3 regions of the Stenotrophomonas sp. STEN009 genome follow, and region 3 is predicted to be linked to each of the others. Evidence: predicted binding sites of a transcription regulator. Region 3 holds the regulator's gene; each other region holds the start of a gene.
What was found. Region 3 encodes FliA, which starts transcription of late flagellar genes. Its sites were predicted from a motif close to TAAAGTTTNNCNNNCNNNGGCCGATAA; they were not measured.
Positions count from the first base shown of each region.

Region 1: the regulator FliA is predicted to act here: its motif matches at 4,505-4,531, upstream of ACVOMM_RS05335 (HDOD domain-containing protein).
Region 2: the regulator FliA is predicted to act here: its motif matches at 4,453-4,479, upstream of ACVOMM_RS07420 (methyl-accepting chemotaxis protein).

Region 1 covers NZ_JBRRES010000007.1:112,896-123,269, reverse strand. Annotated here, with positions in the region: gene ACVOMM_RS05350 (thiolase family protein) at 1-169, opposite strand, end outside; gene ACVOMM_RS05345 (S8 family serine peptidase) at 353-3,181, shown strand; gene ACVOMM_RS05340 (Glu/Leu/Phe/Val dehydrogenase dimerization domain-containing protein) at 3,240-4,337, opposite strand; gene ACVOMM_RS05335 (HDOD domain-containing protein) at 4,618-5,700, shown strand; gene ACVOMM_RS05330 (phospholipase D family protein) at 5,704-7,272, opposite strand; gene ACVOMM_RS05325 (RNA pseudouridine synthase) at 7,315-8,013, opposite strand; gene ACVOMM_RS05320 (M48 metallopeptidase family protein) at 8,062-8,562, opposite strand; gene ACVOMM_RS05315 (DUF2058 domain-containing protein) at 8,626-9,183, shown strand; gene ACVOMM_RS05310 (DksA/TraR family C4-type zinc finger protein) at 9,309-9,575, shown strand; gene ACVOMM_RS05305 (mechanosensitive ion channel family protein) at 9,586-10,179, opposite strand; gene ACVOMM_RS05300 (hypothetical protein) at 10,215-10,374, opposite strand, start outside.
Region 2 covers NZ_JBRRES010000011.1:59,210-69,583, forward strand. Annotated here, with positions in the region: gene ACVOMM_RS07415 (PepSY domain-containing protein) at 1-1,853, shown strand, start outside; gene ACVOMM_RS07420 (methyl-accepting chemotaxis protein) at 1,890-4,424, opposite strand; gene ACVOMM_RS07425 (arylamine N-acetyltransferase family protein) at 4,628-5,467, shown strand; gene ACVOMM_RS07430 (transporter substrate-binding domain-containing protein) at 5,727-6,443, shown strand; gene ACVOMM_RS07435 (LysR substrate-binding domain-containing protein) at 6,495-7,391, opposite strand; gene ACVOMM_RS07440 (hypothetical protein) at 7,490-7,672, shown strand; gene ACVOMM_RS07445 (GIY-YIG nuclease family protein) at 7,707-8,273, opposite strand; gene ACVOMM_RS07450 (alkaline phosphatase) at 8,335-9,885, opposite strand; gene ACVOMM_RS07455 (D-alanyl-D-alanine carboxypeptidase family protein) at 10,006-10,374, shown strand, end outside.
Region 3 covers NZ_JBRRES010000025.1:26,743-37,116, reverse strand. Annotated here, with positions in the region: gene aceA (isocitrate lyase) at 1-1, opposite strand, end outside; gene aceB (malate synthase A) at 66-1,688, opposite strand; gene ACVOMM_RS12695 (LysR family transcriptional regulator) at 1,798-2,766, shown strand; gene ACVOMM_RS12690 (LysR family transcriptional regulator) at 3,083-3,991, shown strand; gene ACVOMM_RS12685 (chemotaxis protein CheA) at 4,096-5,922, opposite strand; gene ACVOMM_RS12680 (protein phosphatase CheZ) at 5,925-6,530, opposite strand; gene cheY (chemotaxis response regulator CheY) at 6,530-6,922, opposite strand; gene ACVOMM_RS12670 (RNA polymerase sigma factor FliA) at 6,980-7,723, opposite strand; gene ACVOMM_RS12665 (MinD/ParA family ATP-binding protein) at 7,720-8,607, opposite strand; gene flhF (flagellar biosynthesis GTPase FlhF) at 8,594-10,246, opposite strand.

The sequences.
Region 1 (10,374 bases), on a different contig from region 3:
GCACGCAGCCCATCAGGACTTCGGAAACGTCGCTGGCCGGGACACCGGACTGCTCCAGCGCTGCGGCGATGGCGGCCGCGCCGAGGGTCGGGGTCGGCACACCGTTGAACTGGCCGAGGAAGGAGCCGATGGCGGTGCGTTTGGCGGCGGCGATGACGATGTTGGACATGGCAATCTCGTTGATGCGTAAGCAATGTTCGGAAAGGAGACCGGGGGGCGTTGGATGCGCTCCGGTTTCCCGGCAGACTGCGTGGGGGTCGGCCCAAGTATAGAGGGTCGGGGATGGCTGCCGCTGGATGGCGCCGCATGCCCGCCGGGATGAAGGCGGGCCAACGTTCATGGGATGGAATCGATGGAACGCACGACGATGGCACGGTCGGTCCTGGCAGCGGCGCTGGCGATGGCGCTGACGGCGTGTGGGGGCGGAGGTGGCGGTGGCAACGTGCGCGTTGACCCGCCGCCCACCACGCCGCCGCCTGCACCGCCGCCGCCGACCACGCCGCCCCCGCCCAAACCGCTGGAGCCGGCCTTCGATGCGCACCTGTCGGTCACCCATGCGGGTGCCGCGCAGGCCACCGGTGCCACCGGCAGGGGCGTGCGCATCGGCATCGTCGATTCGGGCGTGCAGCGCGCGGCCGCCGCGTTGAACGGGCGGGTAGTGGCCAACCTCACCTACATCGACCCTGCCCGCAACAATCTGGGCGTGGACGATGTGGTCGGCCATGGCACTGCCGTCGCCAGCCTGGCCGCGGGCGCAGCGGTCGGGCGCTGGCCCGGCGGCATCGCGCCCGGTGCGCAGATCGTGTCGGCGCGGATCATCTCTGACAAGCCGCCGGCGGACGACGGCAGCGGCCAGGGCAATTCCTTCAGCGGCACCCTCGGCGTGGCCCAGGTGCACCGCGACCTGATCAGCTACAACGTCAAGGTGATGAACAATTCCTGGGGCGGTCTGTACTGGACCGACCTGCCCACCACCGCCCAGGTCGCCGGCGAGTACCGGCCTTTCGTCATCAATCACGGCGGGCTGGTGGTGTTCGCCGCGGGCAACGACGCGCGCAGCGAGCCCAGCAGCCTGGCGGCATTGCCGGGTCAGGCGGGCGTGGCAGGCTCGCGGCCGGCTGCGGATCTGGAGCGCGGCTGGCTGGTGGCCACGGCCGTCGATCCCTACGCGCCGGACACGCTGGCCGGTTACGCCAACGCCTGCGGCCAGGCGGCACGCTACTGTCTGGCGGCGCCCGGCAGCGCGGTCTATCCGGATGACGCGGGCACCAGCTATTTCTGGAACTACGGCACGTCCTTCGCCGCACCTCTGGTGTCGGGCGCGGCCGCGCTGGTGTGGGAGCGGTATCCGTACTTCGACAACAACCTGGTACGGCAGACCCTGCTCGGCACGGCCAAGGACATCGGCGCCCCCGGCGTGGACCCGGTGTTCGGCTACGGGCTGCTCGACATCGGCAGGGCCATCAACGGGCCGGGACGTTTCGACTGGGGCGACGTGGTTGCCAATGTCGACGCAGCATCCACCGGTTCGGTCTGGAGCAACGACATCGTCGGCAGTGGCGGCCTGGTCAAGCAGGGCGCCGGCGTGCTGGCGTTGACCGGCAACAGCAGCTACAGCGGTGCCACCCGCATCGAAGGCGGTGTGCTGTCGCTGCGCGATGGCGGCGTGATCCGTTCCGGCGTGAGCATCCTGCCGCAGGCCGATCCATCATCCAGCGGCCTGCAGTTCAATGGCGGCACGCCCCGCGTGGTCGGCAACGTGACCAACGGCAGCAGCGTGTTCCTGACCACCGCCAATACCACGGCGACCATCGAAGGCAACTACGTGCAGCAGGCCGGCGCACAGCTGATGATCGCGCTGGGGGCCAACGCGCTGCAGGTCACCGGCAGCGCCCGTCTGGACGGTGGCGTGCACGTCCACGGATTCGTCGATGGCTACGTGCCGCAGGACGGTACCCGGCAGGATCTGATCCATGCTGCAGCCGGCCTGACCGGCACCTTCAGCACCGCGGCCACATCCAGTGGCCTGCAGGGGCTGGCCCTGCTGCAGACCAGCTATGGCTATGACAGCAACAACGCATGGTTGAACCTGACCCGGATCAGTGTCACCGCCGCTGCGCGTGGGCTCGATGCCGGTGTGCAGACAACTGCGGCGCGGCTGGAAGGCGCGTTCGTCGAACTGGACGGCAACCACGCGTTGCAGGATTCGCCATTCGGTGGTGCAGCGGCCGGCCTGCAGCGCAGCACGGGCCTGGCGGCCACGCTGGAGAGCCTGTCCGGCAAGGCCCACGCGCGTGCCGAGGCGGCGACCTTCGACAGCATCGACATGTCGCGACGCGCGGTGGCCGCCCGTTTCGATCGCGTGCAGGCTCTGCCTGCGCTGCGCGGTGCCTGGCAGAGCACGTTGGGCGAGGCAGGGCAGGGCAGTTTCGCTGGCAGCGCCACCGACAGCCGGGGCTGGATGGCCGGTCAGGACGTGCCGCTGGGCAGCCATGGCCTGCTGGGCATGGCGTTCAGTGAAACACGCAGCAACGATGGCAGTGCCTTCAACGGTGATCGCGGGCAGGACCGCCAGGCGCAGGCGCAGCTGTATGCCGGCTGGAGCGTTGGGCGCGGTTATGCACTGGCGCAGTTCGGCGCAGGGCGGTTCACCCGCGAACTGGACCGGCAGCTGCTGCTGGGTGCAGGTGCCTACGGCGTTTCCGCGCGCTACGGCGGTCGATTCAGCAGCGCCAGTGTCGAAAGCGGCTATCGCTTCGGCACCGTCGGCGCGTCGTTGACACCGTATGTCGGTGCCAGTGGCACGCGGGTGGATACCGCGGCGTTCAACGAGCGCGGCGGCTTCGGTTTCGGCCTGCGGGGTGAAGCCAATCGTACGCAGCGCAGCCAACTGCTGGCGGGGCTGCGCGGCGAGCGCGGCTGGGGACGCTGGACGCTGCGCGGGCACGCCGAATGGCAGCAGCGCCTTCAGGGCGGCGCCGGGGAGTGGCAGGCCAGCTTCGTCGGTGTCGACGCGTGGGCACCGTTGCCAGGTGCCGACTCACCGCGTGGCAGCGCCCTGCTCGGGCTTGCGCTGGAGTCGTGGTGGGGGCGGAGTGGCCGTCTGAGCCTGGGCATCGATCAGCGTCTCGGCGGTGATGACGCACGGCAAGCGGCGCTGCGTTACAGCGCCGGGTTCTGATCCATCATGGGGTTGCCGGCGCCCGGAGGGGCGCCGTGCCGAGGCCCGGCAGGGGCGGTCAACCGCCGCGCAGATTGCCCAGGCGCGGGGTGCTGCGGCCCAGCGGCATCTTCAGCTTGCCGATCGACAGGATGCGGCTCTCGGCGATTCGGTCGGCCGCACGTTGCGGCGCGATGTTCTCGCGCTGCGACAGTTCAAAGATGCGTGTCAGGTTGTGGTAGATGCTGCGGATCAGGCGCATCGCGCGCTCGCGGTTGTAGCCATCGATCTCCAGCGACACGTTCATCACGCCACCGGCATTGACCGCGTAATCGGGTGCGTACAGGATGCCGCGCGCGTGCAGTTCATCGCCGATTTCCAGGCTGGACAGCTGGTTGTTGGCGGTGCCACAGATGATCTTGGCCTTGATCCGCGGCAGGGTGTCGGCATTGATCGAGCCTTCCAGCGCGCACGGCGCGAAGACGTCGGCATTCACTTCGTGGATCTCGTCCGGCTTCACTGCTTCGGCGCCGAAATCGCTGACTGCGCGATCGACCAGGGCCGCGTCCAGGTCGGTGACATACAGCTTCGCGCCGCGGTCGCGCAGCAGCTTGACCAGTTCCATGCCGATGTGGCCCAGGCCCTGCACTGCGATGCTGGTCTTGCCCACTTCCTCGTGGCCGAACTTGAAACGCATCGACGCCATCAACGCCTGCAGCGCGCCGTAGGCGGTGAACGGTGCGGGATCTCCGGAGCCGCCATGCACCTGGTGGACGCCGGTCACGAACTGGCTTTCCAGGTAGATGTTCTCCATGTCGTTGACGTCGGTACCGACGTCTTCGGCGGTGATGTAGCGGCCACCCAGCGAATCGACATAGCGACCGAAGGCGCGGAACAGGACTTCGGTCTTGTCCGCTTTCGGATCGCCGATGATCACCGCCTTGCCGCCACCGACATTGAGGCCGGCCAGCGCATTCTTGTAGGTCATCGTCCGGCTCAGCCGCAGCACGTCGGCCAGCGCTTCGTCGGTGCTGGCATAGGGACGCATGCGCACGCCGCCCAGGGCCGGGCCCAGGGTGGTGTTGTGGATGGCGATGATCGCCTTCAGGCCGGCGTCATGGCTGTGGCAGAACACCACCTGTTCGTGGCCGGTGGTGGCGAGGGTTTCGAATAGCATGGCGTCTCCGATGGTGCGAACGGCGGCGAACTGCAGCGAACGACCAGTGAACGGTAGGGTCCCAAAACAAAAAAAGCGACGTCGTCGGTGCAGGGGGACGGGTCGCGCGGCGCCATTCTAGTCCATTCCCCGAGTGTCTGCCGTCGACGTCGATGGGCACTGCGGGTTAAAGAAGATGAAAGCGCGGCCGATGCTGCGTCGATGGCCAGTGGCCGGATCGTGTGAAGAGACAGAGACGGGCCATGGCGAGCGCAGTACGACATCGACAGGATCACGGCCGGTGACGCTGGCCTGGGCACGCAGGGTACGCGGCTGGCTTGCGTCGCTGACCGGCGCGGCGCCGTCGCGTCTGTCGGCGGGGCCGCGTCAGGCGGTGGCCGCTGCGGCTGCCCGCCTGCAGGGAGACCCAGTGCCCCCGGGAGAGATCGCCGCGCAGCTGCAGCGTGGCCTGCACGCGCTGGCGCTGTACCCGCGACTGGCGGGCGAGCCCGGCCCTGTCGATGCCGCCAGCGCCGGACTGGCACAGGCGGTGGCGGACGCGCTGCAGGATCGCGACTGGGCGACGCGGCAGCTGCCGCGCCGGCCGCAGCTGCTGCCGCAGCTGATCCAGACCGTCAACGATGATGCCGCCTCGGCACGGGTGATGGCGGCGATCATCGGCCAGGATCCGGTACTCACGGGCAACCTGCTGCGCATCGCCAACAGTCCCGCGTACAAGGTCCACGAACGCCCGGTCGAGAGCCTGCAGCGGGCGGTGACCCTGGTCGGCACGGAAGGCGTGCGGCAGATCATCAGTGCGGTGCTGGTGCAGCCGGTGATGCAGGTTCAGTGCGAGCGGTTCCCGCAGTTCAGCACGATCACCTGGGAGCACGCCCTGCTGGCATCGCGTGCTGCTGCCGACCACGCACGCAGCGTGAACTCCGGCGATGCCTTCGCTGCGCAGTGGCTGGGCCTGGTGCAGGGACTCGGTGCGGCGCTGGTGATGCGCCAGCTGCTGCAGGAAGCCCAGGCGCGCGGCGAGGACGTGCAGCCGGCCCTGGCCCTGCAGCTGCTGCAGCAGTGGTCGTTGCCGCTGGCACAGCGGGTGGCCGCCGCCTGGGAGCTGCCCGACCCGGTACACCAGACCCTGGCGGCCGACGCCTCGGGCCCTCTGTCCGACAGCCTGCGGCTGGGCAGCGCAGCGGCGGCGGCGAGCCTGCTGTGCCGGCATGGCCACGCCACCCAGGGCCGGATGCTGGCCCTGCTGGAGCAGCTGCCGTCGGCACCGCCCCATGCGTTGCGCTGGATCTGGCGGCGCCTGCATGGTCGCAGCGTGGAAACACTGGACGACGCCCCGCATGAAGGCGAGGCCAGGGCACACTGAGCGCTACAGCTGCGATTCCACCGGCAGCCAGCTGATGATCCGCGACAGCCAGCGCTGGCGCCGCGTAGCACCTGGCTCGTCCTCCACCCAGCGCGGCGGAGGCTCACGCTCCAGCCAGCGCAGCCGATCGCGGTTGTCCACTGCCAGCCACCAGCTGTGCCTGGCGTCGGCCAGGCGCAGGTACTCGTCGCGCAGCTGCGCGCCCAGCACGGGGTCGTCGAACAGCACCCCCATTTCGGTGTTGAGATAGGCCGAGCGCGGGTCGAGGTTGAAGGAACCGACAAAGCCACGGCGGTCGTCCACCAGGAAGGCCTTGGTGTGCAGGCTGGCCCCGCTGCTGCCGAACAGGCCTGCATCGCCCGCCTGGCCCTGTGCCTTCAGCTCATACAGGTGCACGCCGGCGTTCAGCAGGGGCACGCGGTAGCCCATGTAGCCGCCGTGCACGGCCGCAACGTCGTTGGCGGCAAGGGAGTTGGTCACTATGCCCACGTGCACGCCGCGCGACGCCATTGCCAAGAGCCCGTCCAGGCCCTCGTTGCCCGGCACGAAGTAGGGCGAAATCAACAAGGCCTTGCTGCGCGCAGACTCCAGTTCACCGATCAGCCCGGTAACGAGCCAGCTGCCGCGGTCGTCGTTGCGGTGTTTCATCGGCGGATCCGAGACGATGCGCACGGTGCTGCTCCAGTGCAGCGGCTCGGGGCTGGGACGCTGCCGATGGCGTGATTCGGCCACGCGCGCAAGATAGGGCCGGGCAGCATCGCGCTGCGCTTCATGGTCGGACTCACGCACCAGAAGGCGAAGCTGCGCGTCGGTATGGAAGGCCAGCGCGGAGACCGGAATCGCCGCCGGGCTGTTCCAGTAGTCGTCGAATATCCGGTTCGCCTGTGCAACGGCAGGGCCGGCGACCAGCAGGTCCAGGTCCTGGAAGTTCACATCCGTGCGCGCGCTGAAATACTCCTCGCCGATGTTGCGGCCACCGACGATGGCAACACGGCCATCGGCGATCCAGCTCTTGTTGTGCATGCGGTGGTTCACGCTGAAGAAGCGCTGCACCATCTCCACCATGCGCAGGATGCCGCTGCGGTTGCGGAACGGATTGTAGAGCCGGATCTCGATGTTCGGATGCCGGTCCAGCGCCATCATCAGCGCGTCCTTGTCCTTGGCATTCATGTCGTCCAGCAGGATGCGCACGCGCACCCCGCGCTCGGCGGCGTCATGCAGCGCTCTGGCCATCAGGTGACCGATCAGGTCGTCGTGCCAGATGTAGTACTGCAGGTCCAGACTGCGCCCGGCCTGCGCGGTGATCATCGCGCGCGCCGCGAATGCATCCATGCCATCGCCGAGGAAGGCCACGCCGGATTGCCCGGGGTGCGCCTCCTGCAGCGGCACGACCTGCTGGTCGATGCGGGTCTGCGCCGGTTGCAGCGGCAGTACGTGCGACGGCTCACCGTGCGCCTGTGGCGTCAGGTGGTCGGCCAGCAGCAGTCCGGACAGGACCAGCAGCAGAAGGATGGCGAAGATGATCGCAACGACGCGCAACAGGCGTCGCCACACAGGCGCAGGCGGGCTCATGGCCCCATGCTAGTGGATCGGCGTGCCGCGCGGCGGCGGGCGTCAGAACCGTTCGTCGCTGCCCACGTAGCGCCACTGTCCCGGCGGCAGCGGGCCCAGTGCCACCCGGCCGATGCGCAGGCGGCGCAGGGCGGTGACCTGCAGGCCGGCGGCAGCCACCGCGGTCTTCAGGCCCTTGGCCGTCAGCCCCTTGCCGGCGAAGCGCAGCCGCTGCTCGCTCTGCCAGCTCACCTTGGCCCCGCCCGACTCCTGCTGCAGCCGGGCCAGCAGCCAGGGGCCCCGTTCCGGCCCGCCTTCTGCCACTTCGACCAGATACTCCTGTTCGGTGCGGCCGAGATTGCGCTGCAGGTGGGCCAGCGTGGCCGGGTCCTGGCTGACCACGACCAGGCCGCTGTCTGCCGCGGGCAGGGACGCAGCCAGCTGCAACCCGTGGAAATGGCGCTGCAGTGGCCGGATGCCGCTGGCGTCCAGAGCGCTGTGGCTGTTGCTGCTGACCAGCGCACACAGGGTTTCGGCGGCAGCACCAGCCGGCTTGTGCAGCAGCATGCCCACGCGCTCGGCCTTGCTGTCATTGGCCTGTTCATCGACCACGATCACCGCAGTGTCATCGACCGGGCGCTGTGGCTGTTCGACCACCTCGCCATCGACCGTGACCCAGCCACCTTCAATGTAGCGCCGCGCTTCGCCGCGCGGGATGCCGAGCAGGGCGGACAAGCGTTTGTCGAGGCGTATCGGTTCCATGGGCGGGCAGGTCGGGCGGGGGCCGCGCAGTGTAGCCCCTGCGCGCGGTCAGCGCTGGCTGCGGTTGGCCAGCTCGGTCAGGTACAGGCGGGTGTCGAATTCCAGCTGCAGGTAATCGGGCTCCATGTGCTGGCAGAGCTGGTAGAAGGCCTTGTTGTGGTCGGCTTCCTTCAGATGCGCCAGCTCGTGCACCACGATCATGCGCAGGAAGGCGGCCGGCGCCTGCCGGAACACCGTGGCGATGCGGATCTCGCGGCTGGCCTTGAGGCGGCTGCCATGCACGCGGGAAATGGCGGTATGCGTGCCCAATGCATGCTTGATCACTTCCAGCGTGTTGTCGTAGCAGACCTTGTTGAGCGGTACCGACTTGCGCAGGTAGCGGTCTTTCAGCTCCTGGGTGTAGTCGTAGAGCTGGCGGTCGCTGCGCACCTCATGGGGCTCGGGATAGCGCTGCTGCAGCCACGGGCCGAGCCGGCCCTGCGCCAGCAGTTCGCTGACCTGGGCGACCAGGGGTTCGGGATAACCGGTGAGGTACTTCAGGACTGCCATGCAGGGGCGGCGGGGCGTCGGTAGAATGGGGGCATCCAAGATTACACGCGGTACGCACCGACCATGGCAAAGCCCAACGCGCTGCAGGAACAATTGCTCAAGGCCGGCCTGGCCAAGAAGTCGCAGGCCAGCGCCGCCGCACGCGAACAGGCCAAGGCGCGCCAGGGCAAGGCTGAATCGACGTCGGCCGAGGTGCAGCGTGAGGCTGAACGCGCCCGCGCCGAGAAGATCGAGCGTGATCGTGCCCTGGCCGCCGAGCGCAACGCACAGGCCAGGCTGGCCGAGCAGAAGGCGCAGGCAAAGCAGATCATCGCCGCCCATGCCGTGCCGCATAAGGGCGAGGACGAGTATCGCTTCAGCGATGGCAGCACGATCCGTACCCTGCTGATCGACCCCAAGCTGCGCAAGGCGCTGTCGGTGGGCGTGCTGGTCATAGTCGCCCAGGGCGAGGGTTACGCGTTGCTGCCCCGTGCTGCGGCGGAAAAGGTGCGCGAGCGTGCGCCGGAAGCCATCGTGGTCGACCACGGGCAGCCGGGCTCGACGGAGGAGATCTCCACCGGCAACGCCGAAGATGATGCCTATTACGCGCAGTTCCAGATTCCTGACGATCTGGTCTGGTAAGCCGCTGCCGCAGGCGTCCCCACGGGCAGACAGGTAGCTGAAGCACGGGCCGGGCGGGGCACTGCCCGGCCTTTTCCGTGGGTGTATCGTCCCCATATCAGGCCACACACCTGCGGAGGACGGACATGGCTACCGGTTGGGCGGGAGATGGCGCGGTCCAGGACCAGATCGACGCGACGGTAGACGATGCGATTGCCCGCGCGCGGCGCCAGCTGCGCCAGGGCCCGGGTCTGGAGCACTGCGAGGAATGCGACGCACCGATTCCGTTGGCGCGGCGCAACGCCGTGCCCGGCGTACGGCTGTGCGTGGCCTGCCAGCAGGCGCACGATGAGGAAGAGCAGGCGCACAGCAGCTACAACCGTCGCGGCAGCAAAGACAGCCAGCTGCGTTGATGTGGGCGGCTCAGCCGTCGCCTTGGATGCCGCCCGGCGCCTGTGCCGGATCGCGCCAGCGGCGTACGGTGCGCTGGAAGAACAGGTTGTTCGGCAGCTGCAGCACCGTGCCTTCGTGGCCTTCGCCGGTCTCCTGCAACGTGGTGTAGATCAGGTTCACATCGATCACCCGGCCCTTCAGTCCGGGCTTCTCGCCGTTCTCCAGCACCTCGATGTAGTCATGCAGGCGGAACGGGCGGGTAGTGAAGATCAGCAGCGTGCAGAAGATGTTGGAGAGCACGCTCCAGGCCGCGAAGAAGGCCACCGCACCGACGGCTGCAAAGCCCGTGAATGCCGTCCACAGCACTGCCGGTGAGGCCCCCAGCAGGCTCAGGATGTACAGCAGTGCACTGAAATAGACCACGAAACTGGTGATGCGGCGCGCGCCCATCACCATTTCCGGCGGCAGGGTGTAGTGGTCGGCGAAGCGGCGGATCAGGCGGCGCGCCAGCAGCCGCAGCAGCCAGGCGGCCAGCAGGACGAGCGCGATCTGCAGGGCGATGCCCATGTTGTGCAGCCAGGGATGGGTCCAGGCCGGCAGGTGATCCTTCAGCGACAACATCATGGGGCGACAGCAGGTAGCGGTGGTGGTCGCCGATGTTACCCGGCACGTGCCGGCGATTCGACCATCGGCCTCCACGCCAGGCACACCAGCTCCTGGCGCTGCTGCTGCAGGCAGGCCCGGCCGCGCTCGGGGTGGAGCTGCAGCGACAGGCCAAGCACCTGCAGCGCGACGCAGGCAGCGACGGCCAGCAGGGCG
Region 2 (10,374 bases), on a different contig from region 3:
TGGCGCCACCGGCCAAGCAGGTGATCGATGCCGGCGCCGTGCTCGACCTGCGCCGCGTGGAAGCGACGCTGTACGCGCAGGCCGGGGTGCGCACCGGTTACATCGACCTGCGGCTGCCCGAGAAGCCCGGCCAGGCACTGAATGTGCGGACCATGGCGGGCGATCCAGCATTGCGCGGCGGCCATCATGACCGCGCGCACGATCTGCTGCAGCTCGACCCTGCCAGCGGTGCGATTCTGGACGCGCGTCCCTACGCGCGCCAGGGCGCTGGCGGTCAGCTGGCTACCAGCGTGTTCGCGCTGCACTCGGGCAGCTACTTCGGGATTCCCGGGCGCATCATCGTGATGCTCAGCAGCCTGGGCATGAGCCTGTTCTTCATCACCGGCTGGCTGCTCTATCTCGACCGTCGCCGCAGCCAGCGCGCCGCACGTGCGCTGCGCCAGCCGCTGCCGGCGGCCGCAGCCAACGGCGCCGCATGGCTGATGGTGCATGCCAGCCAGAGCGGCCTGGCCGAGCAGCTGGCATGGCGCGCGGCAGCGCAGCTGCAGGCCAGCGGACAGGCGGTGCAGGTATTGCCGCTGGCAAGGATCGACGCGCACCGCCTTCAGGCGGCGAGCCACGCGCTGTTCGTGCTCAGTACCTTTGGTGACGGCGAACCGCCGGATTCGGCACGACGTGCCTCGCGCCAACTACTGGGCCGATCCCTGGACCTGGCCACACTGCAGTTCGGCATGCTCGCGCTGGGCGACCGCCAGTACCCGCACTACTGCGCCTTCGGCCGCCAGTTCGATGCGTGGCTGCTGGGCAACGGTGCCCGCGCGATGTTCGACCGCATCGATGTGGACGCTGCATCGGTCACGGCACTGCGCCAGTGGCAGCAGCAGCTCGGCCTGTTGACCGGCATTGCTGCCGACGACAGCGTGCTGCCGGCGGCCACCCGCATGCACGACTGGCAGCTGCTGGATCGCCAGCAGCTGAACCCGGGCAGCGTCGGTGGTCCGATCTGGCGGATCCGGCTGGCCGCGCCGGATGACGTGCAGTGGCAGGCCGGCGACATCCTGCATATCGCGCCGCGGCACAGCGCCGCGCATGCCCGTGCGGTACTGCTGGCGCATGGACTGGACCCGCTGCAACCGCTGCTGATCGAAGGCGACACGCAGACCCTGCAGTGCCTGGCCAGCGAACGCGAACTGCCGGACGCGGCCAGTGCGCTGCAGGTGCAGGATGCCGGACGCTGGCTGACGGCCCTGCCCGTACTGCCGGGCCGCGAGTATTCGATCGCCTCGTGCCCGGCCGATCGCGTGGTGGAACTGGTCGTGCGCCTGGTGCACGACAACAACGGGCGCCCGGGGCTGGGTTCGGGCTGGCTGTCGCTGCACGCGCCGGCAGGCGCGCACATCGCCGCGCGCGTGCACCGCAACCCCGGCTTCCATCGCGTGCCGGGCGCACCCATGGTGCTGATCGGCAACGGCACCGGCATCGCCGGCCTGCGCGGCCTGCTGCGCGAGGCGGCACACGCAGGCGAGCACGGCCACTGGCTGCTGTTCGGCGAGCGCCAGCGCGCTCATGACTTCCTGTTCGCCGATGAGGTGAGCGCATGGCAGGCGCAGGGCCATCTGATCCGGGTCGACCTGGCGTTCTCGCGCGACGCAGCGGGCGGTTACGTCCAGGACCGCCTGCGGTCGGCCTGCGATGAACTGCGGGAATGGATGCAGCGTGGCGCCGTGATCCATGTCTGCGGCTCGCTGCAGGGCATGGCCGAGGGCGTGGATCAGGTACTGCGGGGCGCGCTCGGTGACGAGGTGGTGGAAACGCTGCTCGAGAGCGGCCGCTACCGGCGCGACGTGTATTGAGCCGCGCCGCCGGGCTGGACCCGGCGGCGGACGCGATCACGCCGCCGCGCGGGCCTGACGGTCCGGCTGCAGGCGGAACGCGGACACGGCTTCGGCCAGCGCGCGCACCTGCGCCTGCATCTGCGCGGTCGACGAGCCGGCTTCTTCCACCAGGCTGGCATTGCGCTGGGTACTGGCCTCCATCTGCACGATGGCGTGGTTCACCTGGGCGATGCCTGCGTGCTGATCCTGCGAGGCGCTGCGGATGCCAGCGAGCAGGTCCGCCAGCTGCTGCACGCTGCCGACGATCTCGTCCATGGTGGTGCCCGCCTGCGCGGCCTGCACGCTGCCCTGGCCGACGCGTGCCACGGAATCCTCGATCAGCGCCTTGATCTGCCTGGCTGCCTCGGCACTGCGCTGCGCGAGCAGACGCACTTCCGCCGCCACCACCGCGAAACTGCGGCCCTGCTCTCCGGCACGCGCAGCCTCCACGGCGGCGTTGAGCGCAAGGATGTTGGTCTGGAATGCGATGCCGTCGATCAACTGGGTGATGTCCCCGATGCGGTGCGATGCTTCACTGATGCCCTGCATGGTCTCCACCACCTGACCGACGGCCACCCCACCCCGCTGTGCAACCGCTGCAGCCCCCTGCACCAGCGCGTCGGCACGTCCGGCGGCGTCGGCGTTGCGGCCGACGGTGTCGGTCAGCTCATGCATCGAGGCTGCGGTCTCTTCCAGATTGGCCGCCTGCTGCTCGGTACGCTGCGAGAGGTCGTGATGGCCGGCAACGATTTCACCGACACCGCTGTCCAGGCTGGCAGCGGCGCGCTGGATGCGGGTCACGATGCGGCCGAGCTGTGCGACGGTTGCATTGGCGTCGTCGCGCATGCGTGCGAACACGCCCTGCAGCTCACCTTCCATGCGCACGCTGAGATCCCCACGGGCCAACGCCGCCAGCAATGCCTGCAGGTCCCCCAGGTTGGTTTCAAAGGTGGACAGCAGGCGGTTGATGCTGGTGGACAGCGTATGCACGAAACCGTGCTTGCCCTGCAGCGAAATGCGCCCGTGCAGGTCACCCTGCGCGGCAGCGTCGACCAGTGCCGCCACCTCGGTCTCCAGCAGCGTTTCCAGCGCACGGCTGCGCCACTCCAGCGCCACGCCCAGGAACTGGTCGTCATCGACGATGGCATTGGCGATCAACTGATAGCGCACACCGGCATGACTGATTTCCCGCTCCTGGCGGTGGCGCGCGTCGACCAGGCCGGCCAGGGCCGGATGCAGGTCCCGCGCGTCAGTGCCGACCAGCGCGTCGGCCTGCAGGCCCAGCACGTGCCGCAACGCAGGATTGGCGTAGGCCACCTGGCCTTCGGCATCGACCACCATCAGCCCGGTCTGCGCGCAGTCCAGGGCCTGGCGTACGCGCGTGTTGCCACGGGCCATCGCACGCTCGGTCTCGATGCGCGCACGCAGCCGCTGCTGCATGTCCACCAGGCGCTGTGCCAGCTGGCCGATCTCGTCGTTGGCGTTGTGCACGCGCAACGTGGTATCGAGCCGGTCATCGGCGATGTCACTGGCGAACCGCAGGGTGTCCTGGATCGGCCTGCGCACCGCGCGCAGCACCAGCAGCAGGCTGGTGATCAGCACGCCGGCCACCAGCAGCAGGGTGAGGGTGAACAGCACGCTCATGGTGCGTGCACCGGCCTGCTGCCGCGCCTGCGCCAGGGCCAGCGCCTTCACCTGTGCCTGCTGGAAGGCGGCGAGCGCAGGCGCCACGCCGGCAGCCGTCTCCAGCAGCGATTGCGTCTCCACATCAAGGCCGACGCGGGCAGCGGTATAGCCAAGCAGTGCCGACTGATAGGCGTCCATGCCGGTGCGGAGGGCCTCCTGTACGTCGGGCGGCAACCCCGCCAGCGCCAGATCGAACGGCAGCTTCTCTTCGCTGGCGCGGTCGGCATGAGTCGAATCGCCATCGAGCAGCAGCAGCGCTTCCTGGCGCCGCATCTTCTGCAGGTGCAGCGCCAGTGCCGGCCGGTCCAGGCCATCCACCTGCTGCTGCAGGGCATCGGCGGCCTGCTGCAGCTGTGCAGCCAGGCCGGCATCACCACGCCCCATTTCGTCCACACGTTCGAACAGCGCAGCCACTCCCTGCGAGAATCCCTCGGCGGCCTCGGTGAGCGCCTGCAATGCCTTGCGGCGACCGGCATCCATCGGCATCGCCCTGAGCGCCTTCAGATCGACCTGCAGTGCCTGCTGGGCCGCCTGCAGCTGGCTGCGGTCAGCATCGTCGAAACTGCGTGCATACTGGGTCTGCAGGCGACGCGCCTCCGCCACCCGCGTCGCCAGGCGTGCGGCCAGATCGCTGCCACGCTGGTAACTGGCCTGGCTGCGTGCGGCCTGGCTGCTGGCATGGCCGGTCCAGGCATGGACGGCGGCGATCGCCACCAGGCCCGCGCCGCAGACCAGCAGGGTGGCCTTGAGTTTGTTGGCCACGCTGAGTCGATGCGGCTGCAGCCAGACCAGCAGGCGTGGAAACGCCGAGCGCATCGCGATGAGACGGGTGCGCAGGGACCGAAGGGGGACGACGGCCGACATCACAGACTCCAGGCGGAAGGACGCACCTGTATCGGCCTGACCGGCGACAACTTTAGGCACATTGCCGAAGCCGTGGCACGCACCGTGCCGGTTGCGCTCTTTGTACCGGCCCCAGGCGACGGAGACGTGACACGGCGCCCGCGCTTGACCTCAACCCCGGTTGCGGTTGCACAGTGGGATTCTTCCCACCTGCCGCCCTCGCCATGACCCCGCTCGACGTCCCCCGTTATCTGCAGCGCCTGCAACTGGATGCTCCGCCGTCGCTGGACCTTGCCGGACTGACCCTGCTGGTGCAGCGCCACAACGCCCTGCTCCCCTTTGAAACCCTCAGCAGCCTGCTGCGCGACGCGGTGCCGATCGATCTGGACAGCGTGCAGCACAAGCTGCTCGACCAGCAGCGCGGCGGTTACTGCTTTGAACTCAACGGCGGCCTGCTGGCGCTCCTGCAGGCAGTGGGCTTCGACGCACAGCCGCTGAGCGCGCGCGTGCTGCTGGCGGCACAGGACAATGCCCCGACGGCGCGTACCCACCTGCTGCTGCGCGTGCACGTGGAGGGAGAGGACTGGCTCGTCGATGCCGGCTTCGGTGGCCTGACGCCGACGGTGCCGCTGCGGCTGTACGAAACGGCGCCGCAGGCCACGCCGCACGAGTCTTTCCAGCTTCAGCAGCTGGCGGGTGAAGACGACTTCGTGCTTTCCGCCCAGGCGGGCGACGCATGGCGGGCGATGTACCGCTTCGACCTGCGGCCGCCAGCGCCGATCGACAACGTGGTGGCCAACTGGTACGTGTGCACGCACCCGGATTCGGGTTTCCCCGGCCAGCTGCGCGCGTCACTGGCCGGCCCGGACTGGCGGCGCACCATCGGCAGTGGCAACTACACCGAGTACCGCCCCGGGCAGGCGCCGCTCAAGCGTCCGCTGCGCGATGCCGCCGACGTGCGCGACGTCCTGCAGTCGGCATTCGGCCTGCGCGTGCCGGACGATGCGCGGCTCGATCCGGCGATCACCGATTGGCTGCAGCGCTCGCACGCCGCATCACGGTAGCACCGCGCGGCACGGTGCCCGGGTTACGGCGTCACCGGCGCCTGCAGCGCAATGCGGTTGCCCTCGCTGTCGCAGATCTCGGCCACCCGCCAGTGGCCGGCACCATGCAGTTGCAGGTAGAAGGCAATGGCGTGAGCAGGTCGCTGGCCGGAATCTCGGCATGCGCGATGGGGTTCATCGTCGCAGGATAGCGCCGCCCTGACATTCCGTGCGCATCGTTGCGGGCATGCTGGCCTGCCCACCCTTCGCGGAGCGCTGCATGACCCTGGCCGATCACCGAAGTGCACTGGCGCCACTGGGCCATCTGCGCGTCGCCATCAATCTGGGGAATCCGGTCCTTGCGCAGGGCGACACACGATCGCCGCGCGGCCCCTCGGTGGAGCTGGCCACCGCGCTGGCGCAGCGGATGGGCGTGCAGGCGCGATTCACCTGTCACGATGCGGCCGCATCGGTGGTCGCGGCGGCAGCCGACGACGCATGGGACCTGGCCTTTCTCGCCATCGAACCGGCACGTGCCGACCGCATCGCCTTCAGTGCACCGTATGTGGAGATCGAAGGAACCTACCTGGTGCGCGAGGACAGTCCCGCGCGGCAGGTGGCCGATCTGGATCGCGATGGGCTGCGTATCGCCGTTGGCCGCGGTGCCGCCTACGATCTGTTCCTGAGCCGGGAACTGCGGCACGCCACGATCGAGCGTGCCGACACGTCGGCGGCCGCCATCGATCTGTTTGACGCGCGGCGCCTGGATGCCGCCGCTGGCGTGCGCCAGCCGCTGCAGGCCTGGGCACTGCAGCATCCGGGACACCGCGTGCTCGCCGACCGCTTCACTGCGATCCAGCAGGCCGTGGCCGCACCTGCGGCGCGCCCCGCTGCCGCCCTGCGGGCCCTGTTCGACGAGGTCGAGGCGATCAAGGCAGGGCCCTTGCTCGAGGACGCTTTCGCACGTTCCGGACAGGCGGTCACCCTGGTGCGATGACGCAGCAGTGGCCCGCAGCACGCGACAGGTGGCTGCGTGCGCCGGGCCGGATCAGCCCTGCGTCTCCATGTGCCGCGCATGCTCGCTGGCCTGCGCATGCAACCACTCACGGAAGGCGAGGAATCCACGGTGGCGCGCCGAGCGCTGCGGATACACCAGCCAGTGCGGCCAGGCGGTTTTCAGCCGCTGCTCCGACAGCGCGACCAGCTGGCCCGAATCCAGCAGCAGGCGCGCGCGCGTCAGCCGGCCCAGGGCCACACCGACGCCATCGAGCGCTGCACGGTGATGCGCTTCCGAATCGTCGAGCACCGCCACGAACCGCGAAGGGGGGCTCTGCCCGATCAGGGCAAACCACGCGGCCCATGCGCCATCCGGATCGCCCAGCAGCGGCCACTGCGCCAGTGGAGCACGGTCGATGCCGCCCATCCGCGCGATCAGCGCCGGGCTGGCCATCGGCACCAGCCACTCATCGAACAGCCGCTCGACCACCAGCCCGGCCCATTGCCCGCCGCCTACGCGCAAGGCCGCGTCGAACTGCAGCTGCCGATCGAAATCGACAAGGCGCTCGCTGGACTGCAGGTTGATCTCGATCTGCGGGTGTGCGGCGACGAAATGACCCAGCCGTGGCACCAGCCATGCGGAGGCCATCGACGGTACGGCGCTGATCGTCAGCACATGTTCGGCGCGCGCGGCGTAGCGCTGGAACACCTCGTTGATTGCATCCAGGTGCGGCCCGACCCGATCGAGCAGGCGCTGGCCCTCCAGGGTCAGTGCGACCCCGCGCGCCTGGCGGACCAGCAGCGGCTGGCCGAGGCGTTCTTCGAGCTGCCGCATCTGGTGGCTGAGCGCGCTGACGGTCAGGTTCATCGACGCCGCGGCGCGTGACAGGTTGCCCAGGCGCGCGGCAGCCACGAAACCCTGCAGGGCATGGAGGGGTGGGCGGGACATGAGGCTTGAATCCTGTTCAAGTCAAGCTTGCGGAAATGTCGCTTTTTACGTCCTCATGCTGCCCGTATCGTTCAATCCACTCAAGTGGAGCGACGATCATGAACATCTTCAGCAGTCTGTTGTTCCTGCACGGTCACATCGCAAGCGCCGAGCTGGCCCGCCAGTTGGCCACGCCGGTGGCCAGCACGACCGGGGCACCGGCAAAGCCGTACCGGAGCACACACCTCGACCGTCCAGCTGCAGCAAAGGTGACTTGCCCCACCTGCCCCGCCCCGCGCTGAGCGCGGCAGCGGCGGGCTTACCAGTGCCGGGGCGCTAAGGCCCGTACCAGGCCTGCACATGGGGCGGTAGCGATGGCAGCGGGTCGATGTCCAGCGCGCGATAGCCATCGAGGGTATCGCGCAGCAGCGCCGGTCCGGGGCTGCCCGGCATGCGCAGGCTTTCCTCTTCCGGCAGCTGCAGGGCGGCCCAATCATGCAGGCGATCCAGCCGCTGGACCATGGCGGCGCGCAGCCAGGGGCGCAGCGGGAAGGTCCGATATCCGCGCCCATCCAGCGTACGCACAGCATCGGACAGGGCCTGGTTCGCGCCACGCACCCATTCGGTGCGTCCGCCGGCCTTGTCCTGCACGGTCATCGGTGCCGGCGCGCGATGTGCTCGGAAGGGGGCACGCAGCTCCAGCTCCAGGTCACGCGCATCGCGCTCGGTTTCCGCCTCCACCAGCGCCCCGGCGCACAGATCGAAGAACTCGAACCAGCGCCGATGCAGTGCGCTGATGCGACCGAGCGGGTCACGCGAGAAACCGATCTTGGCGTAATCCTCCCAGGCGCAGGGAAAGACGTAGGCGAAGACACGACCATCGATGCGGATCTGCGGTTCCATCGGCGCAGGCTGCATCGCTTCGGACGCGATGGCAACCGGGCCGAACCGTGCGCCGTTCGGGTCACGGCCGCTGCAGCACGTCCTCCACTGCGGCAGCCACGTCGGTGTTGTCGATGTAGCTGCCATCATTCCACCGCACATGCTGTCGGTAACCGGCGTCGATGCCGCGTACGCGGGCGCCGAGCCGCTCCGCGCCGGCGCCCTTGGCCCACAGCGGTACCAGTGCATTGGAATGATTGCCGGTGGGGCGGAAGCTCATCCCCGGCATCTGCCCGCGCCCGTTGTTGCGCACCGGCTCGAACGCCACCTGCTGCGCGTCGGGCCCCATCGGCATGCTGTTGTCGTGGTCGGTGGTGACGATCAGCAGATTGCGCTGCCATCCGCCGTTGCGCTCGATCCACGCCACCACCGCCGATACCGCATCGTTGAACTCGACCGTCTCTTCGATCAGGCGGCCGTACTGCGGCTGGTCGCCGCACTGGCCGTAATGCCATTCGGTGCCGCACGCACTGGTATGCGCGGCCCAGTCGGTGGCCCCACCTTCCACCATCAGGAACAGGCCCTTGGACGAGCGCTGCTGCAGGAACTGCAGGGCGCCGCGGGTCATGGTCGCCAGGTCCGGCACGCTGTCGATCTTCCTCACGCCGGAGGGAGTGGTCTCATCCCTGCCCAGGACCTGCAGCTGACGCGCCTGCTGCAGGGTGCTGGCCACACGCGGTACGCCGATCAACGGGCGGTCGGCTGGCAACCTCCCCTGTGCAAGCGCAGCGAACGCTTCCTTGCTGCGGATCAACCGCCACGGTCCGGCAGGATTGCCAGCGATGGGGGTGCCTGCTTCCAGCTGCTGCCAGTCCTGCTGCGACACCCACTCCCAGGCGTTCGCGCAACCCTCTTCCTTCACTGCGCCTGCATCGTCATCGCAGGCGCGGCCATCGACGCTGTAGCCGGGGCCGCCGGTTCCCATGACCAGGTCCATGTGGCCCTGGGCCAGCATCTGGTGGGCGATGGCATGGTAGTTGTTGCGCGACGCGTTCTGCGCGGCGAACGCGGCCGGTGTCGCGTGCGAGAACGGCACCGAGGTGACCACACCGGTTGCCATGCCCAGGCGCTTGGCGCGCAGGGTGTTGAACTCGACCGCGACGCCGTCGTTGTTGACGTTGATGGCGTTGTTGTACGTCTTGATGCCCGACGACAACGCCGTGCCCGCCGCGGCGCTGTCGGTCGCCACCGCGGCCAGGTACTGATAACCGGCGAACGGAAGATCCGCTGCCGGTACCGGGGTGGCATCCCATGCTTTCGCGGCGTCGTAGCCGAGCGTCTGCGCCGAATCGTGCGTGGGCTGGCTGCTGGCGTTGAGCGGGAACGTGGCCACCGCAAGGCGCTGCGGGAATTGCGCGTACGGGGCGCCTTCGCGGCTGCCATACTGCCAGTACGCGGCGGCATCCCAGGTTCCCCAGCCCGCGCCGTCGTTGATCATCACGATCACGTTGTGCGGGTAGCCGCCGGTCGCCACCGGCGCCTGCGCACGCGGTGCCGGCTGGCAGCCGGCGAGGGCTGCCAGCGCGGCCAGAATCGAAGGGTAGAGCCAACGGCGCGGCGTGTGTGCGGTCATCGTGCATCCTGTGGGGTCGGGCAGGCGGCCCGGAATGCGCGACGTTATATCATTGCAATATTGCAGATTCACGCATCGTGGCAGCGGTATCCTGTGGAACGTCTCCCCTGCCGCGCCACCATGCCGTCTCCACGTCCCCCGGTCTCCTCGATCACCCTGGATGCCGGCAGCTTCGCGGTCATCCACCAGGAGAACGCCGACCTGCAGCGTCCGCCTGCTTCACTGACCAAACTGATGACCGCGTACGCAGCCTACGAACAGGTCGCATCCGGCGCCGCCGCTTGGGAGATGCCGGTGACCGTTGCCGCCGAGGACGTGCACGCGGTTGCTGACGATGAAACGCGCATGGGCCTGGTGCCCGGCGAAACGGTCACGCTGGGCCGGCTGCTGCAGGGCATGCTGGTGGTATCGGGCAACGACGCGGCCCTTGTGCTTGCCCGCCATCTGCACGGCTCGCAGGCGGCGTACCTGCAGCACATGAACGCGCTG
Region 3 (10,374 bases):
TGTCTATCTCCAGTTCAGTGGTGCGTGCAGCGGGAAGGGAAGCGGCGTGGAAACGGGCGCGGGGATCAGTCGATGCGCGCGTAGGCCGGCAGGGTCAGGAAGTCGGTCAGTTCATCGTTGCGGCTCAGTTCGCCAAGCAGGGCGATGGCTTCGCCGATGCGCGCGCCGCCGGGCAGCGCCGTGGTATCACCCAGGCGTGCGGGCAACTGCGCCAGGGTGGTGTCGAGCAGTGCCAGGTCGATGGCAGTGCCGTCGTCCAGCTGCTGGCCCGGGGTATGCAGCCACTGCCACAACTGGCTGCGGCTGATCTCGGCGGTGGCCGCGTCTTCCATCAGGTGATGGATGGGCACGCAACCGTTGCCGTCCAGCCACGCGGCCAGGTAGCGCACGCAGACTTCGACATTGCCCTCGAAGCCGGCGCGGGTGATGGTGCCCGGCGGACGCGCGATCAGTTCGTCGCGGCCCACGCGCACGTCCTGACGCAGGACGTGGTGCTGGTTGGGCGCAGGCATGTGCTCGTCGAAGATCGCCATCGCCACCGGAATCAGCGCCGGATGCGCGACCCAGGTGCCGTCATGGCCTGCACTCACCTCGCGCAGCTTGTCGGCACGCACACGCGCCATCGCCTGCTCGTTGGCAGCGGCGTCGTTGTTGATCGGAATCTGCGCCGCCATGCCGCCCATCGCATGTGCCCCCCGGCGGTGGCACGTCTGGATCAGCAGTTCCGAATACGCCTTCAGGAACGGCTGGGTCATGGTCACCTGGCCGCGCTCGGGCAGCACGCGGTCGGCGTGGCGGCGGAAGGTCTTCAGGTAAGAGAAGATGTAGTCCCAGCGCCCGCAGTTCAGGCCGACGATGCGGTCGCGCAGCGCGTGCAGGATCTCGTCCATCTCGAACACCGCCGGCAGCGTTTCGATCAGCACGGTCACCTTGATCTGCCCGTGCGGCAGGCCCAGCATGCCTTCGATGTGCGACAGCGCGGTCTCCCACAGGGCCGCCTCTTCCATGCTCTGCAGCTTGGGCAGGTAGAAGTACGGGCCACGATCCTTGCGCTGCAGCGTGCGGGCGTTGTGGAAGGCGAACACCGCCGCGTCGAACAGGCCACCGGCCAGGAACTGGCCATCGATGCGGACGTGCTTCTCGTCCAGATGCCAGCCACGCGGGCGCACGATCAGCACGGCCTGCTCGTCGTACGGGCGCAGGGTGTAGTGCTTGCCATTGGCCGCGGTGTACTCCAGGTCACCACGCACCGCAGCGGCCAGCGACTGCTGCCCGGCCAGCAGGTTGCGCCAGGTCGGCGAGGTCGAATCCTCGAAGTCGGCCATGAACACCTTGGCGCCGGAGTTCAGCGCGTTGATGACCATCTTCGGATCGGTCGGGCCGGTGATCTCGACGCGGCGGTCCTGCAGCGCGGCCGGCAGCGGTGCGACGGTCCAGTCGCCGCTGCGGATCGCGGCGGTGTCCTCACGGAAGTCCGGCAGGCCGCCGCGGTCGAAGAACGCCTGGCGCTCACGGCGAGCCTGCAGCCGCGCCTGCCGACCCGGCTCCACCGCCCGGTGCAGCGACACCAGCAGGGCCAGCAGCGGCGCCGGCAGCAGGGTGTCCTGGCCGGCCACCCGGGTCGCCAGGGCGATGCCGGGCGTGGCCTTGGCGGCGGGGGAGGGAACAGCGGAAGCGACGGCGGACATGGGACGACTCCAGCAGTGGGGAACGTCTCCACCGTGCCGCTGGCGCTCAGTATTTGGCAAAACAGTTTTTGCAATGCTTTACATAAATTGTGCTAATACTCGTTACGCCATGACCACGCGCAGCTCGCCAAGTCCTCGTTTTTCCTACAAATCCGACCGCCTGAAGCCCTTGCGTGCGTTCTGCCAGACCGTGCGTCTGGGTTCAGTCTCACGGGCGGCTGAGGCGCTTTTCGTCAGCCAGCCGGCCATCAGCCTGCAATTGCAGGCGCTGGAGCGGGAGCTGGGCGTGCCGCTGTTCGAGCGCAGCGGGCGCCGCCTGGTGCCCAGCCGCGAGGGCCAGCTGCTGTATGAAATGGCGCAACCGCTGGTGGAGAGCCTGGACGGGCTGGAGGCGCGCTTCCGCGACAAGGTGCGCGGGCTGGATGCGGGCGAACTGAACATCGCGGCCAACAGTTCGACCATCCTGTACCTGCTGCCGAAGATTGTCGAGCGCTTCCGCATGCATCACCCGGACGTGCGCCTGACCCTGCACAACGCGATCAGCGCGGACGGCACCGACCTGCTGCGCGAGGACGCCGCTGACCTGGCCATCGGCTCGATGACCGACGTGCCCGCCGACCTCAGCTACGCCCCGGCCTATCGTTTCGAGCAGGTGCTGATCGCGCCGCATGACCATCCGCTGGCCCGGGGCGCGGAGCTGGAGCTGGCCGACATCGCCCGCTATCCGCTGGTGCTGCCGCCGAAGCGGCAGATCACCTACCGTCTGGTCGACCAGGTGTTCCAGCGCCATCGCATCGCGTACACCGTCGCCCTCGAGGTGGGCGGCTGGGAAGTAATCAAGCAGTACGTGGCGATGGGCATGGGTATTTCCATCGTGCCGGCGCTGTGCCTGAACGAGACCGACCACGAGCGGCTGGCGGCGCGGTCGATGAAGCGCTGGTTCCCGGAGCGCAGCTATGGCGTGATCGTGCGCCGCGGCAAGGCGCTGTCGGCGCAGGCACGAGCGTTCATCGAGCTGATCCAGCCGGAACTGTTCAGCCCGCGCGATTACGACCAGAGCGGGCACTCCGAGCGGTGAGGGGGTTCTGGTTTGCAGGGCTGCCGCCCTGCACCTGCCGAAGCCTCAAGCCGAAGCAACGGCAACAGCTGGCTATGTGTGGGACGGGGGGGGGGGGGGGGGGGGGGGGGGGGGGGGGGGGGGGGGGGGGGGGGGGGGGGGGGGGGGGGGGGGGGGGGGGGCGGCCCGCGCCCCCCCCCCCCCCCCCCCCCCGCCTTCGACAGTTTCCCTCTGCTGTTTAGTGCCAGCTGCTGTTGGCGGATGCCGACCGTTGGTCGGCACGGGGTCAGATCCAACCTCTGATTCATTTCCGGCTGGCGATGAATAGACTGGGCGCATGTCCATCGAACTGCGCCACCTGCGCTATTTCCTTGCCGTTGCCGAGACCCTGCACTTCGGCCAGGCGGCCGAGCGGCTGGGCATGTCGCAGCCGCCGCTCAGCCAGCAGATCCGCCAGCTGGAGGACCTGATCGGGGCGCGCCTGTTCGTGCGCAGCCATCGCCGCGTGCAGCTGACGCCTGCCGGTGAACTGCTGCAGGAGCGCGCGCGGGCCATCGTGCAGCAGGTGGAGACGGCAGTGGACGAGGTGCAGCGCGCACAGCGCGGCGAGCAGGGTGAGCTGCATATCGGGCTGACCCGGGCCACACCGCTGTCGCCGCAGATTCCGCGCTCGATCCTCCGCTACCGCCAGCAGTATCCGCAGGTGCGGCTGCAGCTGAGCGAGATGAACACGCTGCAGCAGATCGACGCCCTGCTCGACGGTTCACTGGACGTGGGCATCATCCGCAAGCGCGCGCTGCCGCCGGAACTGGTTGCGCACAGCCTGTTCGTCGATCCGCTGGCGTTGATCGTGCATGCCGACCACCCTGCCCTGCGCCGGCTCCCGGAACAGGGCACGCTGTCGCTGCGTGCGTTCGCGCAGGAACCGTTCGTGGCCTTTCGACGCAGTGCCGGCGCCGGCATCCATGACCACATGATCGCGCTGTGCGCGGCTGCCGGATTCACTCCACGCATCGTGCAGGAAGCCGGTGAGGCGTCCACGCTGATCAGTCTGGCGGCGGCTGGCCTGGGTGCGGCGATCCTGCCGTCCTCGTGCGACCACATCCGGGTGGAAGGCGCGCGCTTTGTCGCGTTGGCCGATGCGGGCGCGCACTCGGAGGTGCAGCTGGCATGGCGCCGTGAGGGAGTGACGCCGCTGATCCGCAACTTCGCCGGCCTGCTGCGCGGCGCGTTCGCCGAAGAGTGAAGCGCCGCGCTGCGCGCTCGCCCCGGGGGGGGGGGCCGCGCCCCCGCGGGGGGGGGGGAGAGGGGGGGCGGGGGGCGCCCCCCCCGCCCCCCCCCCGGCGAGCGTCATCGCAGGCCATCCACGTCGAGGATGAGGGCCATCCGGCCATCACCGATCAGCGTCGCACCGGCGTAGCCGCGCAGGCCGCGCAGGGCCTTCGGCAATGGCTTGATGACCACTTCCTCGCGCCCACGGACCTGGTCCACGACCAGGCCGAAGCGCGCCTCGCCGGCCTGCAGCACCACGATGGTGAGCAGCGCCGAGGCGGCGGGCGTCACATCCAGCCACTGGCGCAGATCGACCAGCGGCAGGGTGTGCGAGCGACGATCCAGCACCGCCCGGCCATCGAACCAGCCCAGCGAGGTGCGCGGTGCATGCAGCACTTCCATCACGCGCGCCAGCGGCAGCGCATAGACGTCCTCGCCGGCCTGCACCAGCAGGGTTGGCAGGATCGCCAGGGTCAGCGGCACGCGGATCAGGAAGCGGCTGCCCCGGCCCAGTTCCGACTGGATCTGGATCTGCCCACTGAGCTCGCGGATGCGCGACTGCACCACATCCATGCCGACGCCGCGGCCGGAGATGTCGGTCACCTGCTGCTTGGTGGAGAAGCCGGGCAGGAACACCAGGTGCAGACATTCCTCGCTGCTCAGCCGGGCCGCCGCCTCCGGGTCGATCAAGCCCTTTTCGCGTGCTTTCGCGCGCAGTTTTTCCGGATCGATGCCGGCGCCATCGTCCTGCACCTCGATGCTGACGTAGTCGCCTTCCTGCTGGGCCGACAGACGCACGTGACCCATGCGTGGCTTGCCCTGTGCTTCGCGCAGATCGGGCATCTCCACACCATGGTCGATGGCGTTGCGGACCAGGTGCACCAGCGGGTCGGCCAGGGCCTCGACCAGGTTGCGGTCAAGCTCGGTTTCGGCGCCGACCAGCTCCAGGTCCACTTCCTTCTTCAGCGAGCGGGCGACATCGCGGGCGACCTTGGGGAAGCGCGAGAACACCTTGCCGACCGGTTGCATGCGCGTGCGCATCACTGCCGACTGCAGGCGCGCGGTGGCGATGTCCAGGGTCGACACGGCGCGGTCCAGTTCCTCGTCGCGCAGGCGCGCACGCAGGGTCTTGAGACGGTTGCGCGACAGCACCAGCTCGCCGATCAGGTTGACGATCGCATCCAGCCGCTTGGTATCCACGCGCACGGTGTGCTCCGCCTCGGCCACCGGCTTGTTGGCCGCGGGCTTGGCAGCGGCGGCCGCGGGGCGCGGTGCGGGCAGTGCAGGCGCAGGCGGAGCAGCCACGGGTTTCGCGCCCGGGGCGGCGCCGCCGTGCAGCTGGTCCAGCAGGGCTTCGAACTCATCCTCGCTGATCAGGCCATCGTCGGCCTTGGTAGGCGTCGCCACCGCGGTGGGGGCGTTGCTGCCGTGCAGCTGATCGAGCAGGGCCTCGAACTCGTCGTCGGTGATCAGGTCACCGGCAGCGGGCGCGGCCGCTGCGGGAGCGGCGGCGGCCGGCGCAGCAGCGCCGTGCACGTCGAACTGGGCGATCAGGTCCGGCGGGGCATAGCCGGGTTCGTTGCCGGAAGACACGGCATCCAGCATCGATTGCAGGTAGTCCAGTGATTGCTGTGCGGCATCGAAGTGATGCGGCTGCAGCACCGCCTGGCCAGCGCGGACGGCGCCCAGTGCCTCTTCGGCGGCATGGCACAGCTCGACCATGGCGGTGATGCCGAGGAAGCCGGCGCCGCCCTTGAGCGTGTGATAGCCACGGAACACGGCGTTGAGCTGGTCGGCGTCCTGCGGCGCCTGTTCCAGCGACACCAGCTGTTCGCCGAGGCGATCCAGGATTTCCTGTGCCTCGATGATGAAATCGGCGGTGATGTCGTCGGATACCGCGCTCATGCTTACAGTCCCAGGTCCGACAACAGGTCGTCGGCGTCGTTCTGAGAGACCGCGTGGCGGTCCAGTCCCTTCAGTGCCGGTCCGGCCAGCGCCGGATCGGTGCGATGCTGCTCCGGTGGCAGGCCCAGCGCGCCAAAGCCTTCGTGCACGCGGCGGACGATGCCGACCACGCGACGGATGATCTGTCCGGTCAGGTCCTGATAGCTCTGGGTCAGGGCAATCTCGGTCAGGTTGTGGCGGATGCGTTCCAGCTGCGCATCCTGCCCCGGCTGCAGGCCTTCGGCGCGCAGCTGTTCGGTGAGGCTGCGGCACTCTTCGGCCAGGTCCAGGGTGCGGTGCGTGGCCTGTTCGGTCATCGCCACCACATGGTCCAGGCGCGCGCAGGCGTCGTCCAGCTCGCCCGCCTCGCTGGGGACGGTCGGCAGTTCGCCCAGGGCCTGGCCCAGTTCGCGGGCCAGCCGTGACAGGCCGCTCATCATCGGCTGCGTGCGTGCGGCCACCAGGGCATCGATGCGCTGGCGCCAGGCGCTCTCGTCGCCGGATTCGAGCGCGTCGAGGGCTTCCTGCAGGCGCAGGGCGAGGGCGTTCTTGTCGACCGTGGCGTCCATCAGGCGCTGGCCGCCAGGCGTTCGAAGATCTTGCCCAGTTTCTCTTCCAGCGTCTGCGCGGTGAACGGCTTGATGATGTAGCCGTTCACGCCGCTCTGCGCCGCTTCGATGATCTGCTCGCGCTTGGCCTCGGCGGTGACCATCAGGACCGGCAGGGTCTTGAGCTTGGCATCGGCGCGGATCGCCTTGAGCAGTTCGATGCCGGTCATCACCGGCATGTTCCAGTCGGTGACCACGAAGTCGAATGGCTGGCTCTGCAGCATCGACAGTGCGGCATGCCCGTCCTCGGCTTCGGCGGTGTTGGTGAAGCCCAGATCGCCCAGCAGATTCTTGACGATGCGACGCATGGTCGAGAAGTCGTCGACGATCAGGATGCGCATGTTCTTGTTCAAAGCGGAGTTCCTTTGTTGTTCAGTCGCCCGCGCTGGCCGTGGCCGCCGCGGGCATGTTCATTCTTCAAGCCCGGCATCCGCGGCCTCGAAGATCTTCAGCCGGCCGCGCAGGCGCAGCACGGCCTGGCCGTGGATCTGGCAGACGCGCGATTCGCTCACGCCGAGCACCGCGCCGATCTCCTTCAGGTTCAGCTCCTGCTCGTAGTACAGCGAGAGCACCAGCTGTTCGCGTTCGGGCAGATGGCCGATGGCCTTGCCCAGTTCGCGGCCGAATTCGCCACGTTCCAGGACCTGCTGCGGTGTGGGTCCGCCCTGGGCGACGGTGTCCAGTTCGCCCTGGTCTTCGATGCGCGATTCCAGGCTCAGCACCTGGCCGCGCGAGGCGTCCTCCATCAGCCGCAGGTACTCGGGCAGTGGCATGTCCATGGCCGCCGCCACCTCGGTGGCACTGGCTGCACGGCCCGTGGTCTGCTCCAGGCGGCGGATGGTGGCGGCAGCATCGCGGGCGCGCCGATGCACCGAGCGCGGTACCCAGTCGCCACGGCGGATCTCGTCGATCATCGAGCCGCGGATGCGGATCGAGGCATAGGTCTCGAACGAGGCACCCTGGTCGGCGTCGTAGCTGCGCGAGGCTTCGATCAGGCCCATCATGCCGGCCTGGATCAGGTCGTCCACTTCGACGCTGGCCGGCAGGCGTGCGGCCAGGTGATGGGCGATGCGCCGCACCAGGTCCGAGTGCTGGGCGATGACCTCGGTCGCCGCCGAGCGCTGGACTTCCCTGTACTGGGCCGCGCCTTTCATGCTGCCACCCCGCGTTGCTTGAGGATGCGCTCGAGGAAGAATTCAACGCCACCGCGTGGCTCGGTGGGGGCCTGCCAGCGGGCGGTGCGACGGGCGATCTCGGTGATCGCCAGCGCCGCCGGGCTGGATGGATAGGCCTTCACCACCGGCTGCTGGCGCTGCACCGACAGGCGCAGCCAGTCATCCTGCGGCACGCAGCCCAGGTAGTTCAGCGAGACATCGGCAAGGAACTTCTCGCAGACCCGGGTCAGCTTTTCATACAGCACGCGGCCCTCGTTGGGGTCGCGCACCATGTTGGCCACCACCTGGATGCGGTCCACGCCGCGCTCGCGCGACAGCACCTTGATCAGTGCGTAGGCGTCTGTGATCGAGGCCGGTTCGTCGCAGACCACGACAACCGTGTCCTGTGCGGCCTGGCAGAAGGTCAGCACGCCGTCGGTGATTCCGGCGGCGGTGTCCACCACCATGATGTCCAGCTCGCGTTCCAGTTCGGAGAACACGTTCACCAGGCCGATGTGCTCGGCCGGGGCCAGCTCGGCCATGTGCCGCCGACCGGACGCGGCCGGCACCACCAGCACGCCGTTCGGACCTTCGACGATCACGTCTTCCAGCGAGCAGCGGCCGGCGACCAGATCCGCCAGGGTGTGGGTGGGATTCAGGCCCAGGATCACGTCGATGTTGGCCAGGCCCAGGTCGGCGTCGAGCAGCAGCGTGCGCTTGCCCATGCCGGCCAGCGCCACGGCCAGGTTGGCCGAGACGTTGGTCTTGCCGACGCCGCCCTTGCCGCCGGTCACGGCGATGGTGCGCACAGGGCCGAGCGGCTCGCTGCGGGTGGCCGACAGCGGGAAGGTCTTGGTCAGCTTGGCGTACTCACGCGACGGCATGGTTCAACTCCGGGTTGCAGGGCATATCGGCCGCTCGGCGCAAATCTTCAAGGCGAAGTACAAGATTGGCCGCACTGGCCCGGTGCAGGTCGTCCGGAACGTCCTGGCCATCGGTCACCCAGGTGATCGGCAGCGCGTGGTCCACCGCGACCGACAGGGCGTTGCCGAAGCGGCCGGTCTCGTCCAGCTTGCTAAGCACCAGGCCCTGCAGGTTGGCCGCGCCGAAGCGGCGCACCACCTCGTCCATGTCGCCGAAGCTGGTATTGGCCGGCAACACCAGCAGGGTGCGGACCTGGCGGGCGGCACGCAGCCACTGCAGCTGGGCGGCCAGGGCGCGGTCGCGCGGGCCCAGGCCGGCGGTATCGATCAGCACCAGCTTGTAGTCCTTCAGGCGCTCCAGCAGCTGGTCCAGGTCGGTACCGCTGTTGGCTTCATGCACCGCGATGCCGAGCTGGCGGCCATAGCCGTACAGCTGCTCGCGGGCACCGATGCGCAGTGTGTCGGTGGTGACCAGGGCCACATCGCGCGGCGCGTGCTTCTCGGCGAAGCGCGAGGCGAGCTTGGCGATGGTGGTGGTCTTGCCGGCCCCGGTTGGACCGACCAGAGCGATCACGCCGCCTTCTTCCAGCGGATCGACCGGCGCGATCGGCAGCCTGCGCGAGATCAGGCCCAGCATCAGCCCGCGGCCCCGGTGGGCTTCGGTATCCAGCGGTATCTGCATGGCCACATCGCGGGCCAGCCCGGCATCGAATCCGTACTCGTCCATCAGGTCCAGGGCGGTCGCCCGCACCGGGCAGCCGCGCAGGCGCTCGTCGGTGAAGCGGTTCATCTCGCGCTCGATGACCTGGCGCATGCCGGCCACTTCGTGGCGCAGCTGGCGGATCTCGGCATCGTCCTGTGCAACCACCGTCAGTACCGGCGCCGGGGCAAGGAGCGGCGCCGGGGCCGGCGCGGTCTCCGCTTCAGCGGCAGCGGCAGGGGCTGGCGTGGTCTCGGCAACGTCCTGCGCGTACGGCGGCTCGGGGTGCACGGACTCGGCCTGCGCAGTGGCCGCAGCGGTGATCGGCAGCGGCGGCGGCAGCACTGCCGGCGCGGGGGATTCGTGATGCTCGTCCTGCGGCGGGTCGATCAGGAAACGGGCGCGGTTGGCGGGCGCCGGTGCGGGAGCCACGACGGCGCTCGCGAACGGCGCGAAGATCTGCTCCGGCAGTGCCGGATCGTTGACGGTGGCACGCGCCAGGGTGGCAGCGAAGCCGGAACTGCCGCGGGTGGGCACGATCTCGTCCGCACTGTCCAGGGTGCGGCCGGTGGCACCGACGGCCGCGCGGGCGAGGGCGGCCACGGCCGATGTGGTGGCGGTCACCGGCTGCTGGGCCGGTGTCGCGGAGCGGCGGCGGGTGACTGCGGCGATCACTGCATCCGCGGCGGTGCGCGGTTTCGGCGGCGGCGGAGCCACGTCGCGCCGCGAGGCTTCCAGCGCGCGTTGCACCGCGCTCTCGTCATAGTTGGCTGCGGCGACGATCTCGACGCCTTCCTCGATCCGGCGGTTGGACAGGATCACAGCATCGGGACCATGTTCCTTGCGCACCAGGTTCATGGCCGAGCGCATGTCGGCGGCGACGAATCGTTTGATTTTCATGCTGTGGTCACGGGACGGGGACGGCGGGGTGGGGGTGGGAGAACGCGGGTGGTCGGTGGTCTGCACGGAACGGGTTCCCCTTGGCATCTGTCTGTTGCGGTGGTTCGAAGGTGGTGTCTGTTTTCTGA